DNA from 4 places in the Azospirillum sp. A1-3 genome. Region 1 is predicted to be linked to each of the others. Evidence: riboswitches for the same ligand, from Rfam matches in the RefSeq annotation. Region 1 holds a riboswitch; each other region holds the start of a gene.
What was found. A riboswitch is a leader RNA that binds a small molecule or an ion and turns the genes downstream of it on or off. The one in region 1 is predicted to bind thiamine pyrophosphate.
Positions count from the first base shown of each region.

Region 2: linked by a shared signal. The riboswitch ahead of M5E06_RS20225 (ABC transporter substrate-binding protein) and the one ahead of M5E06_RS15895 (LuxE/PaaK family acyltransferase) in region 1 are both predicted to bind thiamine pyrophosphate.
Region 3: linked by a shared signal. The riboswitch ahead of thiC (phosphomethylpyrimidine synthase ThiC) and the one ahead of M5E06_RS15895 (LuxE/PaaK family acyltransferase) in region 1 are both predicted to bind thiamine pyrophosphate.
Region 4: linked by a shared signal. The riboswitch ahead of M5E06_RS05545 (ABC transporter ATP-binding protein) and the one ahead of M5E06_RS15895 (LuxE/PaaK family acyltransferase) in region 1 are both predicted to bind thiamine pyrophosphate.

Region 1 is NZ_JAMSLU010000002.1:538,272-542,478, forward strand. It holds gene M5E06_RS15885 (ABC transporter ATP-binding protein) at 1-891, shown strand, start outside; TPP riboswitch at 1,503-1,635, shown strand; gene M5E06_RS15895 (LuxE/PaaK family acyltransferase) at 1,740-2,837, shown strand; gene M5E06_RS15900 (acyl-CoA reductase) at 2,852-4,207, shown strand, end outside.
Region 2 is NZ_JAMSLU010000003.1:537,880-542,086, reverse strand. It holds gene M5E06_RS20235 (ABC transporter permease) at 1-1,075, opposite strand, end outside; gene M5E06_RS20230 (DMT family transporter) at 1,328-2,242, shown strand; TPP riboswitch at 2,276-2,391, shown strand; gene M5E06_RS20225 (ABC transporter substrate-binding protein) at 2,463-3,599, shown strand; gene M5E06_RS20220 (branched-chain amino acid ABC transporter permease) at 3,604-4,207, shown strand, end outside.
Region 3 is NZ_JAMSLU010000001.1:324,767-328,973, reverse strand. It holds gene thiC (phosphomethylpyrimidine synthase ThiC) at 112-1,839, opposite strand; TPP riboswitch at 1,959-2,092, opposite strand; gene M5E06_RS01525 (CorA family divalent cation transporter) at 2,169-3,155, opposite strand; gene M5E06_RS01520 (hypothetical protein) at 3,194-3,481, opposite strand; gene argB (acetylglutamate kinase) at 3,502-4,207, opposite strand, start outside.
Region 4 is NZ_JAMSLU010000001.1:1,168,627-1,172,833, reverse strand. It holds gene M5E06_RS05555 (ABC transporter substrate-binding protein) at 1-539, opposite strand, end outside; gene M5E06_RS05550 (ABC transporter permease) at 587-1,354, opposite strand; gene M5E06_RS05545 (ABC transporter ATP-binding protein) at 1,351-2,082, opposite strand; TPP riboswitch at 2,118-2,224, opposite strand; gene M5E06_RS05540 (acetoin utilization protein AcuC) at 2,358-3,485, shown strand; gene M5E06_RS05535 (hypothetical protein) at 3,649-4,207, shown strand, end outside.

The DNA of each region.
Region 1 (4,207 bases):
CAGAATGTGCCGCCGCACCGCCGTAACATCGGCATGGTGTTCCAGAACTACGCGCTGTTCCCCCACATGACCATCGCCGAGAATCTGGCCTATCCGCTGAAGGTGCGGCGGATGGGGCGGGCGGAGACGGAGCGGCGGGTGGCCCGCGCGCTCGACATGGTGCAGATGGGTGCGTTGGCGCAGCGCCGCCCGTCCCAGCTTTCGGGCGGGCAGCAGCAGCGGGTGGCGCTGGCGCGGGCGCTGGTGTTCGAACCGGATCTGGTCCTGATGGACGAGCCATTGGGGGCGTTGGACAAGAACTTGCGGGAACACATGCAGTTCGAGATCAAGCATCTGCATGAACGTCTCGGCGTGACCATGGTCTATGTCACCCACGACCAGGCGGAGGCGTTGACCATGTCCGACCGCATTGCCGTCTTCAACCGCGGCCGGGTCGAACAGCTGGCGACGCCGGCGGAACTGTACGAGGAACCAGCCACCGTCTTCGTCGCCGGCTTCATCGGCGAGAACAACCGGCTGTCTGGGGTGCTGGCCGACCGGCAGGACGATCGCGGGACCATCCGTTTGGAAAGCGGTTCGGTGGTGCAGGCCCGTGTTGCCGCCGGTCTCGAGGCGGGTGCTTCGGTCACCGTGTCGCTGCGGCCCGAGCGGGTCCGGCTGGTGCCGGCAGAGGCGGCTGGTGGCGCCGGAGGAGAGCGGAGCCTGTTCGGCCATGTCTCCGACCTGATTTATCTGGGCGACCACATCCGCGTGCATCTGGCGGACGGTCCGGCCGCCGGGCTGGTCGCGAAAATTCCCAACAATGCCGATCACCAGCATGTGCGTCCGGGCGGCCGTTATCGGGTGGAATGGGGACCGGCCGACGCCATCGCACTGCCGGTGGGTCACTGATCGAAACGACATCCCGCCGGCGGGGAGGCGCTTTCGCGCCTTCCACACCGTTAGTTGGGACCGCGTGGTCGGTGAGAGCTGCGGCGACAATCCGGCCGTTTGCCACATCCATGCCGATGTATAGCTTCCGCCAGGATCGTCGCTTCCTCGTACCATGCTTTTCGAACTCCATCCGTTCTTCAATATCGAGCACGCGTCCGGTAAAGGCCAAATCCTGCCCCCGCAACCACCGACACTTGACGCCCCGGTTCGAAAGAGCCGGGGCGTTCGTGCATCTGGGTCTTGCGCATCCGAGCGGCGCCCTCGCAGACCGCCAGGACGCCCGCCAGCTCGCTGTGCAGGTCGGAATCCAGCCCCGCGCTGGCAGGGGAGTGCGTTAGCGGAGGAGCGTAAGGAGACGCACCGCCGACGGAACGGCGGCATCGCCGGTGGTGCGGAGCGGGTAGGCTATTGCTCCGCAAATATATTGAGTTTCACCTTCCCTCGCCGAGCCGGCGTTCTGTCGACGGTGTATGCACGCCAGCAGGAGGAGGGGGAAATGACAATCCTTGACGCTGAGAGGGCCGGCATCCCCGGCGTTGACAGAAGGCGCGATGGTCTTCTAGGCTCCGTTCCGTTCCCAGGGGAGCCTCGTTCAGGAGGCTGAGACACCCGCCGGCCCGGTCCTTCGCGTCCGGGCGACGCGGCAACCCTTAGAACCTGATCCGGGTCATGCCGGCGTAGGGATGCGGGACGAGAAGGCCTTTGCGGCCGACGCGCAGATCCATACCCCACAGGCTCGTTCCGGATTCGTTTGTTGCTCCATCGGTCGGTGCCGTTTGGAGATAAATGGGATGAGGAGGGTGGCCGTGAGCGCGATCTACGACAAGGTTCTGGCCTTCATGGAGGCCGACATCGGAACCGGGGCGGCGGCCGACGAGGCCTTCAACGCCCTGGCGCTGGCGGTCTTCGCCCACCAGTTCGAGCACAACCAGCCCTATCGCCGCTTCGCCATGCAGCGCGGCCGGGTGCCGCGCGGGGTAAAGAGCTGGCGCGACATCCCGGCGGTGCCGATCAACGCCTTCAAGGATCTGACGCTCAGCTGCCGCCCGGCGGAGGAATCCGCCCGTATCTTCATGACCAGCGGCACGACCAAGGGCGGCATCCGCGGCCAGATCCACCACACGACCCTGACGGTTTACGACCGTTCCACGCTGCTCAACTTCCGCCGCCGCTTCATGCCAGGGGCAGGGGCAGGGGACGAGCGGATGGCGATGGGCATCCTGTTCCCGACCGAGACGGCAATGCCGAACTCCTCGCTCGCCCATTATCTGGAGCTGGCGCGGGCGGAATGCGGCACGCCGGACAGCCTCCATTGGATCGGCGAGGCGGGCATCGACATCGCCGGGCTCTATGACCGGCTGGACGCCGCCGAGCGGTCGGGGGAGCCCTTCGCCCTGCTGGGCGCCAGCTATGGCTTCGTGCATTTGATGGACGCCATGGCGCGCGACGGCCGCCGCTTCGGCCTGCCGGAGGGAAGCCGCATCCTCGACACCGGCGGCTTCAAGGGCCAGTCGCGCGAGCTGCAACCGGACGAGTTCTACGGCCAGCTGGCCGAATTCTTCGGCGTGCCGCGTCAGCGCTGCATCAACATGTACGGAATGACGGAGCTGAGCACCCAGTTCTACGACGACGGCAATGCGGTCTGTCCGTCGCTGAAATCCGGCCCGCATTGGATCCGCAGCCGCGTCGTCGACGCATTGTCCGGCCTGGACGTGCCGCCCGGCAACATGGGCGTGCTGGTGCACCATGATCTGGCCCACATCAACTCGGTCGCCGCCATCCTGACCGAAGACGCCGGCATTCTGGAGGAGGGGGGCTTCCGCCTGCTGGGACGTGTCGCCGGCGCGCAAGCCAAGGGCTGCTCGCTGGCGGTGGAGGATTTCCTCGCCGCCGCACGCGGTTGAGCGGGAGCGCGGCCTTGGCTTTCGGCGACGATTTCTCCCGTCCGGAACCGGCCGGTCATCTGCCCGGTCTGCCGCCGGAGGCGGTGGAGCGGCGCGTGCTGACCTTCGGATCGGGCGCTGCGGCGCTGCGCGTGGCGGTGCCGGTGCTGGATGCCTGGCAGGTGGAGCGGGTCTCCGCGACGGTCCGGGCGACGGCGCGCGGCTATCTGAAGACGCTGTCGACGGCGCACATCGTAACCGTGATCGACGCGGCGATCCAACGGCTGCTCAATCGCGAGGATCCCTGGCGCCGCAGGGCGGAGCGGCTGCTGCCCATCGTCACCGGCTATGACGCTGAGATGGTGAGACTGGGGCTGACCGGCTATCTGAAGACCTTCCGCGCGCATGAGTTGCGCCGCTTCCTGACGGAGGACTTCGCGAACCCGCAGGTGTTGGACGAGTTCCAGCCGGCACCCAAGGGCGGCTTCACCCGCGCCTTCGGTCCCGATTTGCTGCTGCATGTCTGGGCGGGCAATGTGCCGGGACTGCCTTTATGGAGCCTTATCTCTGGCCTGCTGGTCAAGTCCGGGACGGTCGGCAAGCTGCCCAGCGCCGAACCGCTGTTCGCGGGCTGGTTCGCGCAATTGCTGGCGGAGATCGATCCCAGGCTGGGCGACTGCCTGGCGGTGGTGTGGTGGAAGGGCGGCGACGCGGCGGCGGAGCGGGCATGGCTGGCCCAGGCCGATACCGTGGTCGCCTATGGCGGCAATGCGGCGCTGGCGGCGATCCGCGACCGGGTGCCGGTGAGCACCCGATTCCTGCCCTATGGTCACAAGATCAGCTTCGCGCTGGTGTCGCGAGCCGCCCTCGACCCGCGGCGGGCGGGGGAGACGGCACGGTTGGCCGCCCACGACATCGCCCGCTACGATCAGCAAGGCTGCTATTCGCCGCACACGCTGTTTGTCGAACGCGGCGGCCGGCTCTCGCCGCAGGATTTCGCCGCCATGCTCGCTCATGAACTTGCGGTGCTGGCTCGCAAACAACCGCGCCGGGCCCTGTCGATGGCGGAGGCCGGCGAGGTCGCCGGCTGGCGCGACAGGCAGACGATGCGCGGCCTGGACGGGTCCGGTCATCTGCTGCTGTCGGACCCGGCGGGCGGCTGGTGCGTGTCCTGCACCGACGCGCCGGATGGGCTGGCGCCGACCGCGCTGAACCGGACGATCGCCGTGGTGGCGGTGGACGATCTGGCGGAGGTGGCGGGCCGCGTCGCCCCGCACCGCGCCATTTTGCAGACCGCCGGCATCGCGGCGGCGCCGGAGGAACTGTTCCGCCTGGCCGGACCACTGGGGGCGGCGGGGGTAACGCGGCTCTGCGCCTTAGGCAACATGACC
Region 2 (4,207 bases), on a different contig from region 1:
TGAACAGGTTCTCCATCGCGCCGGCGAACAGGATGACCAAACCCTGGATGACCATCACCAACTCGCGGTTGATCGTGGGATAGTCGAAGGACAGCTGGCCGCCGCCCTGCGCCAGAACCCCGAACAGCAATGCCGCCAGAATGATCCCGACCGGGTGGTTGCGCCCCATCAGCGCCACGGCGATGCCGACGAAGCCGACGCCGCCGGTGAAGTTCAGGATCACCCGGTGCTGTACGCCCAGGATCTCGTTGACCCCGACGAAGCCGGCCAGCGCACCGGAGATCAGCATGGCGATGATGATGTTCCGCGACGGCGAGATGCCGGCATAGACCGCCGCCCGCTCGTTCCGGCCCACCGTGCGCAGCTCGTAGCCCCAGCGGGTGCGGCGCAGGAAGATGTGGAACAGCAGGCAGCAGGCCAGCGCCCACAGGAAGGACAGGTTCAGCGGCGAGGCCGGGATGGTGAGGCCGAACCAGCCCAGCGCGCGGTCCATCGACGGCAGCCAGACACCGGGATCGAACTCGCGGGTTTCCGGTGACTGGCTGCCGGGGCGGATCAGCACGTCCACCAGCAGCCAGGTCATGATCGACGCGGCGATGAAGTTGAACATGATCGTCGTGATGACGATGTGGCTGCCGCGTTTGGCCTGCAGCCAGGCCGGGATGAAGGCCCAGGCGGCGCCGAACAGGGCCGAGGCCAGCACCGCCAGCAGGGCCACCACCGGCCAGGGCCAGCCGGTCAGCGCCAGCGCCACCAGCCCGGCGCCGAGGCCGCCGAGATAGGCCTGCCCCTCGCCGCCGATGTTGAACAGCCCGCAATGGAAGGCGATGGCGACCGCCAGCCCGGTGAAGATGTAGTCGGTGGTGTAATAAAGGGTGTAGCCGATGGCCTCCGGGTAGCCCAGAGCCTCCGACAGCAGCAGCGACAGCACGTAGACCGGATTCTCGCCGATCACCAGGATCACCAGCCCCGACAGCACGAAGGCCGCGACGAGGTTGAGAACCGGCAGCAGCGCATACCCGACCCAGCCCGGCACTGCGCCCGGCTGGCCTTTCCCCGATCCGCTCAGCAGCACCGGCGTCTCCTGGATTGCCCCTTGCCGCGGATTCTTAACCGCCAATGCTCTGCCGACCAAGCATTTCATCGCGCCGGAATCGCTGTAGGTGCCGTGGGTTAGAAGGATTACAAAAAAACTTGGCAGTGCCCCGTCCTCAGCCGACGCTTAACCAAATCCACGCCTATCAGACCTGCGGTTGCGGCATTGGGACGCAGAAGCGTTTGCCCATAATGTGGGCAACCTCCGCCATTGCCGTTCCGAACCAATCCGATGACCGACGCCGAGACCGCCGACCTGCTGCCAGTCGAGGCCGATTCGGTTCCCTATGCCGTCGGCTGCTTCCTGGGTGCGATCCTGCTGTTCGCGGCGATGGACACGCTCATCAAGTTCCTGACCGCCGATTACCCGGTGCCGCAGCTGATGTTCGTGCGGTCGCTGGTCGCCTTCCTGCTGGTGGGCGGTTACACGCTGTGGCGCGGCGGCGGAATCGCGGCGATGCGGACGCGGCGGCCCTGGGGGCATGTCTGGCGGGCCTTCGCCGGGCTGATCTCGATGGGATGCTTCTTCTATGCGTTCCGCGAACTGCCGCTGGCCGACGTCTATGTGCTGAGCTTCGCCGGGCCGCTGTTCATCACCGCGCTGTCCGCGCCGCTGTTGGGGGAACCCGTGGGCTGGCGGCGCTGGGCGGCGGTGGTGGTCGGATTCGGCGGCGTGGTGGTGATGGCGCAGCCCTCGGCCGGGGCGCCGCTGGTGCCGGTGCTGGTCGGGCTTTGCGCCGCGCTGTTCTATGCATTGGCGGCGGTGGCCGTACGCGGCCTGTCGCGGACGGAGACCAGCGCGTCCATCGTGCTCTATCTGCTGCTGACGACGACGGTGGTCAGCGGCGCGCTGACGGTGCCGGTGTGGACGGCGCCGACCGCCTTCGCACTGGGGCTGATGGCGCTGGTCGGCGCGATCGGCGCCGGCGCGCAGGTGCTGCTGACCCAGGCCTTCCGCCGCGCGCCGCCGGCGGTGGTGGCGCCCTTCGAATATACCGGCATGGTCTGGGCCAGCCTGTTCGGCTGGCTGGTGTTCGGCGACCTGCCGACCGTGCCGGTGATCGCCGGCGCCATGGTCATCATCGGCAGCGGGCTCTACATCCTGCATCGTGAAACCCTGGTGGCGCGTCGCCGGCTGGGTTCTTGACAGGACGGGGCCGGCGGCGACACTCTCGCCGCCTGTTCACGGCTGGGGTGCCTCTGCCTTTCGCCGGATCGGCGGATGCGGGGGCTGAGACAACACCCATCGAACCTGATCCGGGTCATGCCGGCGAAGGGAGCCGACCGGAACCCGACGGATCAGCCGCAAACGCCCCGTCCCCTCCGCGTCGCTCCGGTTGCCGGCGCGAGTTGAGGAGTTTTCGGTCATGCGGCGCGCGCTTCCCCTTCTGATCGGCCTGCTGGCGGCCACGTCCTGCCTGTCTCCGGCGGCGCGGGCCGACGATACGCTGTCCTTTCCGGTGCTGGTTCCGCTGACCGGCTTCCTGTCGCTGGAGGGCACCAGCCAGCGCAACGGTGCCGTCCTGGCGCTGAAGCAGACGCCGGCCGGCGTCGCCATCGCGTCGGAGGTCGTCGACACCGGCACCTCGCCCGAGGCGGCGGTGACGGCGCTGGAGCGGGCGGCCGGCAGCGGAACCGTCGGAGCGGTCGCCGCCAGCATGCTCGGCACCCAGATGCTGGCGATGCTGCCGCTGGCGCAGGAGCTGAAACTGCCGCTGGTCACCGTGTCGGGCACCGCCTCGATCACCGAGCAGGGCAACCCCTGGGTCTTCCGCTTCTTCCCCGGCGACGCCGTGACCAAGTCCGCCCACGCCCGCTATGTGGTGGAGGAATTGGGCAAGCGGCAGCCGGCGATCATCTATCAGACCACCGCCTATGGGCAGAGCGGCAAGACCCATCTCGACGCCGCCTTCAAGGCGCTGGGCGTGACCCCGGTGTTCGAGGAAGGGGTGGACCCGGCGGCCAAGGACCTGCTGCCGGTGCTGACCAAGGCGCTGGCCGCCAAGCCGGACGTGCTGGTGCTGCACCTGCATTCCGGCCCGACCGCGCTGCTGCTGCGGCAGGCGGCGTCCAGTGGGGTGACCCTGCCGATCGTCGCCGGCTCCGCCATGCATCAGCCGAGCACCGCGGCCCTACTGGAACCGGCGGAGCTGAAGGGCGTCTGTGCCGAGACCGCGGCCTCGCCCATTTCCGGCGACACGCCGGAGGTCAAGGCCTTCACCGACGCTTACCGGACCGCTTTCGGCAAGGACCCGGACGCCTTCGCGCTCGGCCAATATGATGGGATGACGATGGTGCTGGAGGCGGTGAAGGCCGGCGCCCGCACGCCGGACGCGATCCGCAAGGCGCTGTCGGCGGAGACGTTCAAGGGTCTCGCCATGACCTACAAGTCGGATGGCAAGGGCAACATGGCCCATTCCGCCGTCATCGTCTGCTATGATGGGACCAGCCGCGTGCCGAAGCTGGTGAAGCGGTACGACGACCCGACGCTCGCGGCGAAGTGAGCGGATGGCGGCGTTTCAACTGCTGGTCAATGGGGTGGCGCTGGGGGCGGCCTATGCCCTGGTGGCGCTGGGCTTCGTGCTGGTGCTGAACGCCACCTCGGCGGTGAATTTCGCGCAGGGCGACCTCGTGATGGCCGGCGGGCTTCTGGCGGTGGCGCTGGCGCCGCTGATCCCGTTGCCGGGCATCGTCCTGCTGCCGGTGGTGCTGGTGCTGATGGCGGCGCTGGGTCTGCTGCTGGCACTGGCGGCCTATCTGCCGCTGCGGCGCCGGCCGCCGGTCTCGGTCTTCATCAGCACCATCGCGGTCGGCATCATCCTGCAGAATGGTGCCGCCATCCTCTTTGGACCGGAGCCGCGCGCCGCGCCGCCGCTGTTCGGCGACGAAACCCTGCACATCGCCGGGCTGGCGGTGCCGGAGCAGTCGCTCGCCATCGTCGCGGTGGCGGCCCTGCTGATCGGGGCGCAGCAATGGATCTTCGCGCGTACGCAACTCGGCCGCCGGCTGCGCGCGACGGCGCAGGATCCGGAGATGGCGCGCGCCTGCGGCGTGCCGGTCACCGCGATGATCCTGGTGACCTTCGCCATCGGCGCCGCCTGCGCCGGGGCGG
Region 3 (4,207 bases), on a different contig from region 1:
CAGGAGAGGGGGTAGGACGCTTGCCAGTGTTGCCGATCCGCCGAAGCGGCGGAGTTCCCTCTCCCGCCAAAGGCGGGGGAGGGTTAGGGAGGGGGCATCAACGCCGAACCCTCACTCCGCCGCCGGCTGGTAGATTTCCCCGCCCGACTCGCGGAACTTCTGCGACATCTCGGCCATGCCGGACTCCGCGGCGTCGCGGATTTCCTGCGTGATCTTCATCGAACAGAATTTCGGCCCGCACATCGAACAGAAATGCGCGGTCTTGGCCCCCTCCGCCGGCAGGGTCTCGTCGTGGTAGGCCATCGCCGTGTCGGGGTCGAGCGACAGGGCGAACTGGTCGCGCCAGCGGAAGGAGAAGCGGGCGCGCGACATGGCGTCGTCGCGCAGCCGCGCCGCCGGGTGGCCCTTGGCGAGGTCGGCGGCATGGGCGGCGATTTTGTAGGCGATGACGCCGGCCTTCACGTCGTCGCGGTCCGGCAGGCCCAGATGCTCCTTCGGCGTGACGTAGCAGAGCATCGCCGTGCCGAACCAGCCGATCATCGCCGCACCGATGGCGCTGGTGATGTGGTCATAGCCCGGCGCGATGTCGGTCACCAACGGCCCGAGCGTGTAGAAGGGGGCCTCGCCGCACAGCGCCAACTGCTTCTCGACATTGTGCTTGATCTTGTGCATCGGCACATGGCCCGGCCCCTCGATCATCACCTGCACGTCGCGCGCCCAGGCGATCTTGGTCAGCTCGCCCAGCGTCTCCAGTTCGGCGAACTGCGCGGCGTCGTTGGCGTCGGCCTGGCTGCCCGGCCGCAGACCGTCGCCCATCGACAGCGCCACGTCATAGGCGCGGCAGATTTCGACAATGTCGGCGAAATGGTCGTAGAGGAAATTCTCGCGGTGATGCGCCAGACACCATTTGGCAATGATTGAGCCGCCGCGCGAGACGATGCCGGTCACCCGCTTGGCGGTCAGCGGGATATGGGCCAGCCGCAGTCCGGCGTGGATGGTGAAGTAATCGACGCCCTGCTCCGCCTGTTCGATCAGCGTGTCGCGGAACAGCTCCCAGGTCAGATCCTCGGCCTTGCCATTCACCTTCTCCAGCGCCTGATAGATCGGCACGGTGCCGATGGGAACCGGGGAGTTGCGCAGGATCCACTCGCGGGTCTGGTGGATGTCGGCACCGGTGGACAGGTCCATCACGGTGTCGGCGCCCCAGCGGATCGACCAGACCATCTTCTCAACCTCCTCCTCGATCGAGGAGGTCACGGCGGAATTGCCGATGTTGGCGTTGATCTTGGTCAGGAAATTGCGGCCGATGATCATCGGTTCCGACTCGGGGTGGTTGACGTTGGACGGGATGATCGCCCGCCCACGCGCCACCTCGTCACGCACGAATTCCGGGGTGATGAAGTCGGGGATCTCGGCACCGAAATCCTCGCCGTCGCGCGCGGCCTCCAGCGCGGCGGCGCGGCCGAGGTTCTCGCGGACGGCGATGTATTCCATCTCCGCAGTGACGATGCCGGCGCGGGCGTAGGCCATCTGGGTCACGGCCCCGCCGCCCTTGGCCCGCAGCACGCCGCTGTCGGTGGTCTCGACATCGCCACGCGCCAGGATCCAGTCGCGGCGGTGCTTGGCCAGCCCGGCCCGCACGTCGATGGCGACCGACTCGTCGGTGTAGGGGCCGGAAGCGTCATAGACGGTCAGCGGCGGCTCGCCGCCCGACAGCGCGATCTCGCGCAGGGCGACGCGCAGGTCGGGAAAGCGCGTGCCGGGCACATGGATTTTCCGCGACGACGGCAGCGGGCCGGTCGAGATGCGGATGGCGTTCTCGTTGAAGTCCTTGGGCATTGGGTTTCTCCGTCGGAGTTGGGCGGACAAACCCGGGACTGCGGACGGAGGTGCGGTATCTTCGTGCAGGCCGTTCCCCGGCATAGCGGAGCCGATACGGCCGGACGGGGGCGTGGTCGGCCCGTCACGAGGTCCCTCCCTTCGCCGGTATGACCCGGATCAGGTTCGAAGGGTCACCACGCTGCCGGCGACGCTTGGCGCCGTCTGGCCGTTGGTATCTCAGCCCCCTGTCGGGACCCCCCTGGAATGCGCCCATCCTGCCGACGACGGACGCGCCTGTCAAAAGGAAAGCGCTGCGGACGATCCGCCTGCCATATTGTGGAAACGCGCTACATCCAGCGTTTCGACCGCACATAGACCATCGGCAGCAACGCCGACAACAGCATCAGCCCCAGGGCGCTGGCATAGCCGAAGGGCGAGCCGCTGCCGGGCATGTCGGTGAAGTTCATGCCGCCGATGCTGGCGACCAGGGTCGGCGGATAAAGCAGAACGGTCAGCACCGACACGATCTTGACGATCTCGTTCTGCTCGACATTGATCTGTCCCAACGCCGTATCCAGCGCCAGCGCGACCTTGCCGGCCAGGAAACGGGCATACTGGTCGAGCCCGCGCAGGTCCTGCAGCGCGGTCTTGGCCCAGCGCCGCGTCGCCTTGCCGGAATTCCAGCCGTCGCCGCGCGCCAGGAAGTCGGTCATACGGGTAAGGCTGGCCAGACTGACCCGCGCCTTGCCGATCAGATGGCCGGCATGGCCGATGCGCTTCAGCGTCTGGGCATCATCGAGCGTCTCGCCACGGGACCGCAGCTTGCGCCCACGGAAATAGCGGCGGTTCAGCGCATCCAACTCCACCCCGGTCCGTCGCAACACGACGGAGGTGCGGTCGATCATCCCATCCACCAACGCCGCCAGCACCAATTCGCCACGGGCGGCCGAGATCTCGCCATGGGTGGCGCGGCGGCGGAAGGCAAGCAGCGCCTGCGGATCGATGTCGTGGATGGTCACCAGCCGCCGCCCGGCCAACACAAAGCTGACGGTGGCGATGCGCGGCTCGTCGGTATCGGCCCAGACCAGCGCGGTGACGGTCATGGTCAAGGCGCCGCCGGTCAAGCGCAGACGGCTCGACTCCTCGATCTCCGCCATCTGCTCGCGGGTGGGCAGGCCCGTTCCGATCAGCGCCTCCGCCCGTGCCAACTCTTCGGACGTCGGATTGATGAGGTCGAGCCACACGGCGGAATCGGGCAACGGCGCCGCCTCTTCCGCGGCAGCCTCCCTGACCCAGCGCAGCAGACCGCCGTCATTGACGAAGACATGCAGCAAGGCTGTGCTCCTTGCATGGTGCGCGCCGGCACGCGGCGTTACGTCAGCCGACCACCGCGTCGCGGCTTAACGGGTGGCGGCGCCCTCTCCCCGTCATCAAGGTCCAGTGCCGCGCCCTCGGCCTTCAGCGCCTGTTCCAGCTTGCGCCGGAAGGCGCCGCCATCCCGCTTGGCGTCGAGGAAATGGCCGACCGCCTCCTTCGCCGCGTCGCTGTCGTAGGGAACCTTGCCCAACGCCGCCAGCTTGGCGCGCTCCACCAGCTTCGGGTCCATCTTCTCGCGGATGGCCTTCATCTGGCGGAGCAAATCCTTGCGCAGGTCGGACATCAGTCCCCCATATTCCGGCGTCAGGCCTTGCCGATCAGGGTGCCGGCGCCGCCTTCGGTGAAGATCTCGAGCAGCAGCGCATGCGGCACGCGGCCATCCAGGATAACAGCGGCATCGACGCCCTGCTCCACCGCGCCGATGCAGGTCTCGATCTTCGGGATCATGCCGCCCGAGGCGGTACCGTCGGCGATGGCCTTGTGGGCATCCGCCAGCGACATCTTCTCGATCAGCTTCTTTTCCTTGTCGAGCACACCGGCGACGTCGGTCAGCAGGAAGAAGCGCGCCGCCTTCACCGCCGCCGCGACCGCACCGGCCGCCGTGTCGGCGTTGATGTTGTAGGTGTCGCCGTTCACGTCGAAGCCGACCGGCGCGATCACCGGGATGATGTCCGACTTGGCGAGAGCCTGCAGAATCTCCGGATTCACCTTGTAGGGCTCTCCGACGAAGCCCAGGTCCAGCACCCGCTCGATGTTGCTGTCGGGGTCGCGCTGCACGCGCTCCAGCCGGCGGGCGGTGATCAGGTTGCTGTCCTTGCCCGACAGGCCGACAGCGCGGCCGCCGGCGCTGTTGATGGCGGCGACGATCTGCTTGTTGATGGAGCCGGCCAGCACCATCTCGACCACCTCGACCGTCTCCTTGTCGGTGACGCGCAGGCCGTCGATGAAGCTGGACTTGATCTTCAGGCGCTCCAGCATCTGGCCGATCTGCGGCCCACCGCCGTGGACG
Region 4 (4,207 bases), on a different contig from region 1:
GCGCCGATCACCGCATCGACCTGACCCGACAGCAGCGACGGCGAGAGCGAGAAATTGACGTTCACCAGTTCGACGTCCTTCAGGCTCAGCCCCTGCCTCTCCAGCATGGCGCCGAGCAGGGCGTCCTCGAAGCCGGCGATCGAGTAGCCGACCTTGCGGCCCTTCAGGTCCTTCAGCGACTTCACCGGCCCGTCGCGCAGCACGACGACGGAGTTCAGCGGCGTCGACACCAGCGTGCCGATGCGGACCAGCGGCAGCCCCTCGTCCACCTGCAGGATCAACTGCGGCTGGTAGGAGACGGCGATGTCGGTGCCACCGGCGGCGACCAGCTTCGGCGGATCGTTGGGGTCGGCCGGGGCGGTCAGAGTCACGTCCAGCCCGGCGTCCTTGAAGAAGCCCTTCTCCTGCGCCACCACCAGCGGAGCGTGGTCGGGGTTGACGAACCAGTCCAGCATCACGGACAGCTTGTCCTGGGCCAGGGCCGGAAGCGAGGTCATCAGGCTGGCGGCCATCAGGCCGGCGGTGAGCAAGTGCTTCATCGGGTGTCTCTCCCCCTTCGAGGGTTGGCGGCTTAAGGGTTGGCGGCTTAAGGGTTGGCGTCTTCGGCAGGTTGGGTATCGGGTTGCCAGGGTAGGGCGCGGCGGGCCAGCGCATCGACGGCGGCGTAGAGCGTCACCGCGAACAGCCCCAGCACCAGCACGGCGGCGAACAGAAGGTCGATCTGCATGCGGGCGTTGGCGTGCAGCATCAGGTAACCGAGGCCGGAGGACGACCCCACCCATTCGCCGATCACCGCGCCGATCGGCGCCACCGCGGCGGCGACACGTACGCCGGACCAGAAGGCGGGCAGGGCGGCCGGCAGGCGGATGCTCCACAGGATGGCGGCGGGGGAGGCTCCCATGGTGCGGGCAAGGTCGAGCCAGCCGGGATCGGTGCGCCGCAGCCCGTCGAACAGCGCGGTCGTCACCGGGAAATAGATGACCAGCACCGCCATGGCGATCTTGGAGGCCATGCCGTAGCCCAGCCACAGGACCAACAGCGGCGCCAGGGCGAAGACCGGGATCGCCTGACTGACCAGCAGCAGCGGCATCAGCCAGCGCCGCGCGGTGCGGAAGCGCGCCAGCAGCAACGCGCTGACCCCGCCCAGCGCCACGCCAGCCACCAGCCCGATCAGGATCTCCGACAGAGTGGTCAGGCCGTGGGTCAGCAACAGGGGCGCCTGCCGCCGCATGGCGTCGGCGACCGCCAGCGGGCTGGGCAGCAGGTAGCGCGGCAGGCCGGTGGCCCAGACCAGCGCCTGCCAGCCGGCGACCAGCACCAGCAGGGTGACCAGGGCGCGCAGCAGCGCCTTCATTCCGCCAGCCTCCGCAGCAGCTCGGCCTGATGCGCGAGCAGGCCGGGATCGTCGACACGGCGCGGCACCGCGCCGGACGGCTCCAGCGCCGGCCCCATCACGGCGGGACGGCCGGTCATCACATGCAGGCGGTCGCCGATGCGCAGCGCCTCCAGCGGGTCGTGGGTGACCATCAGGACGGTGCGGCCGGCCAATGTCTCCGCCGCTGTTTCCTGCAGCCGCAGCCGGGTGATGGCGTCGAGCGCCGAGAAGGGCTCGTCCATCAGGACCAGCGGCTTGTCCTCCATCAGCGTGCGGGCCAGCGCCACGCGCTGTCGCTGCCCGCCGGACAGGGCGGCCGGGCGGTCGCGTTCCCTCCCCGCCAGACCGACGCGGTCCAGCAATGCGCGGGCCTGCTCCACCCGCGCCGGGCTGGGCCGGCGGTGGCGCAGCCGGTCGCCGAGCAGGACATTGTCGAGGACGGTCAGCCAGGGCAGCAGAAGGTCCTGCTGCGCCATGTAGGCGATGCGGCCGGCCAGCGGTTGCCCATCGCCGGTAACGACTTGCGTCGGCGGTTCCGGCTCGGCAAGACCGGCGAGGATGCGCAGCAGGGTGGTCTTGCCGACGCCGCTCGGTCCCAGCAGGCAGGTGGTCCGGCCGGCCGGCAGCTCCAACGTCAGGTCGGAGAACAGCAGCGTGCCGCCATAGGTCAGCCGGGCGCGCGAGATCGTCACCGAAAGCGGCGTCATCGCAAGCATGTCGTTCTGGCGGAAAAGGAGTGGGTGCGGTCCCGCATCACTGATCCCTACGCCGGCATGAACCGGATCAGGTTCCAGGGGTCGTCCCGCAACAGGACCTCTCAGCCGCCCATCGGCTCCCCCCAGTGAAGGCGGCGACTATAGGCGCGGACGATCCGCGACCGCAAGCATTGCCGGATCGGACTTCCGGCCAGCGGAATCCCGACCTTGGAAGCGGGCGCTTGACCGGAACGCGGCCACGCCTAGTTTCTGGCGGGCATCATGGAGTGCCAGCCCTGACCACGCCCTTTCGCACCCCGCTGTTCATCGGCGGCGAGATCTATCGCGGCTCGACCTATGGGCCGAAACATCCGCTGGCGATTCCGCGCGTCTCGACCGCCATCGACCTCAGCCGCGCCATGGGCTGGCTGCCGGACGAGGTCTATCTCGACACCCATGTGGCGAGCGAACGGGAGCTGGCGCGCTTCCACACCGCCGATTACATCGCGGCGCTGAAACGGGCGGAGGTGGAACAGCGGGTGGATGAGGCCACCGCCGCCCGCCATAATCTTGGCAAGCTGGAGAATCCGGTCTTCGCCGAGATGTACCGGCGGCCCGCCCACAGCAGCGGATCGGCATTGCAGGCGGCCCGGATCCTGGGCGACCGGCCGGCCGGTCTGGTCTATGCCCCGGCGGCGGGGACCCACCATGCGCGCCGCGACCGGGCCAGCGGCTTCTGCTATTTCAACGCGCCGGTGCTGGGCATCCTGGAACTGCTCGACCATGGGCTGGAGCGGGTGCTCTACGTCGATCTCGACGCCCACCACGGCGACGGGGTGGAGGAGGCCTTCGCCAACGACGACCGGGTTCTGACAATCTCCATTCACGAGGACGGCCGCTGGCCCTACACCGGCAAGGCGGAGGACCGCGCCGGCGGGATGGCCCGCAACCTGCCGGTGCCGCCGGGCTTCAACGACAGCGAGATGGAACATGTGATGGAGGCGGCGGTCCTGCCGCTGACCCGCGCCTTCCGTCCGCAGGCGATGGTGATCCAGACCGGCGCCGACGCTTTGGCCGAAGACCCGCTGAGCCGTCTGGAGCTGTCCAACCGCGCGCTGTGGGATGCCGTGGCGGCCCTGCTGCCGCTGGCGCCGCGGGTGCTGGTGGTGGGTGGCGGCGGCTATAACCCCTGGTCAGTCGGGCGCTGCTGGGCCGGGATCTGGGCGGTGATGAACGGCATCGATCCGGCGATCAGGCCGACTGCGGAGGCGGAGGCGGTGTTGCGCGCCCTGACCTGGAGCCGCGCCGCGGGCCGCAATCCGCCGGAACACTGGTTCACCACGCTGGGCGACGAACGCCGGCCGGGGCCGGTGCGGGACGCGGTGAAGCGGGTGGCGGAGATGGCGCTGTCCTGAACCGTGGCAGATCGTTTCATTTGGGTCGAATTTCGAACCAAGCCGTGACGATTCGTTGACGGATCTGGATTGTTCGGTGATCCTCATTCCACTGCGCCGGTGCAGCTTCCGCTTCGGATGATGCGGCCTTGGGCCGGGCTTTGGTAGGAGAACGGGCGGGCGGATGTCGAACACGACCCTGTTCCTGATCGCCATCGTCATCATCATGCTGGCCGCCGTCCCGGTCGCCATGATGCTGAAGGATTTCCTGCCGAACATCATGGAAAAGAGCAGCGGTCTGGAGCAGATCGAGAACCGCGTCTATGTGCTGCATGCGGAATCGCAGGAGCTTCAGAACCGCGTCAACCAGCTGGTTCAGCGCCGCAATAGCCAGTCCTCCGACCGCAACCGGCTGGAAAGCGACATCCGCAAGGCGGAAAAGCAGATCCGCGAACTGGCCGAGCAGCCGCCGATGTTCGTGCACGAAGTCGGCGACCCGCAGGCCGGCCTGATGAAGTTCGTCGCCACCGTCACCCAGGAAAAGGCGTCTGCCGCCGCACGGGCCGCCGGCGAACGCGGGCCCGTGAATCCGATCTGGCGCTGTTCCAACGTGGCGGAGGTCTGGGCCTCCAGCTTCGACGAGGCGAAGCAGATGTGCGACGTCGCCTTCCCCTTCAAGCTGGGGTTCCAGAAGTCCTTCATGCGCGGCGATGCGAGGACCGGCGGCAAGGGGGGCGTGCCGG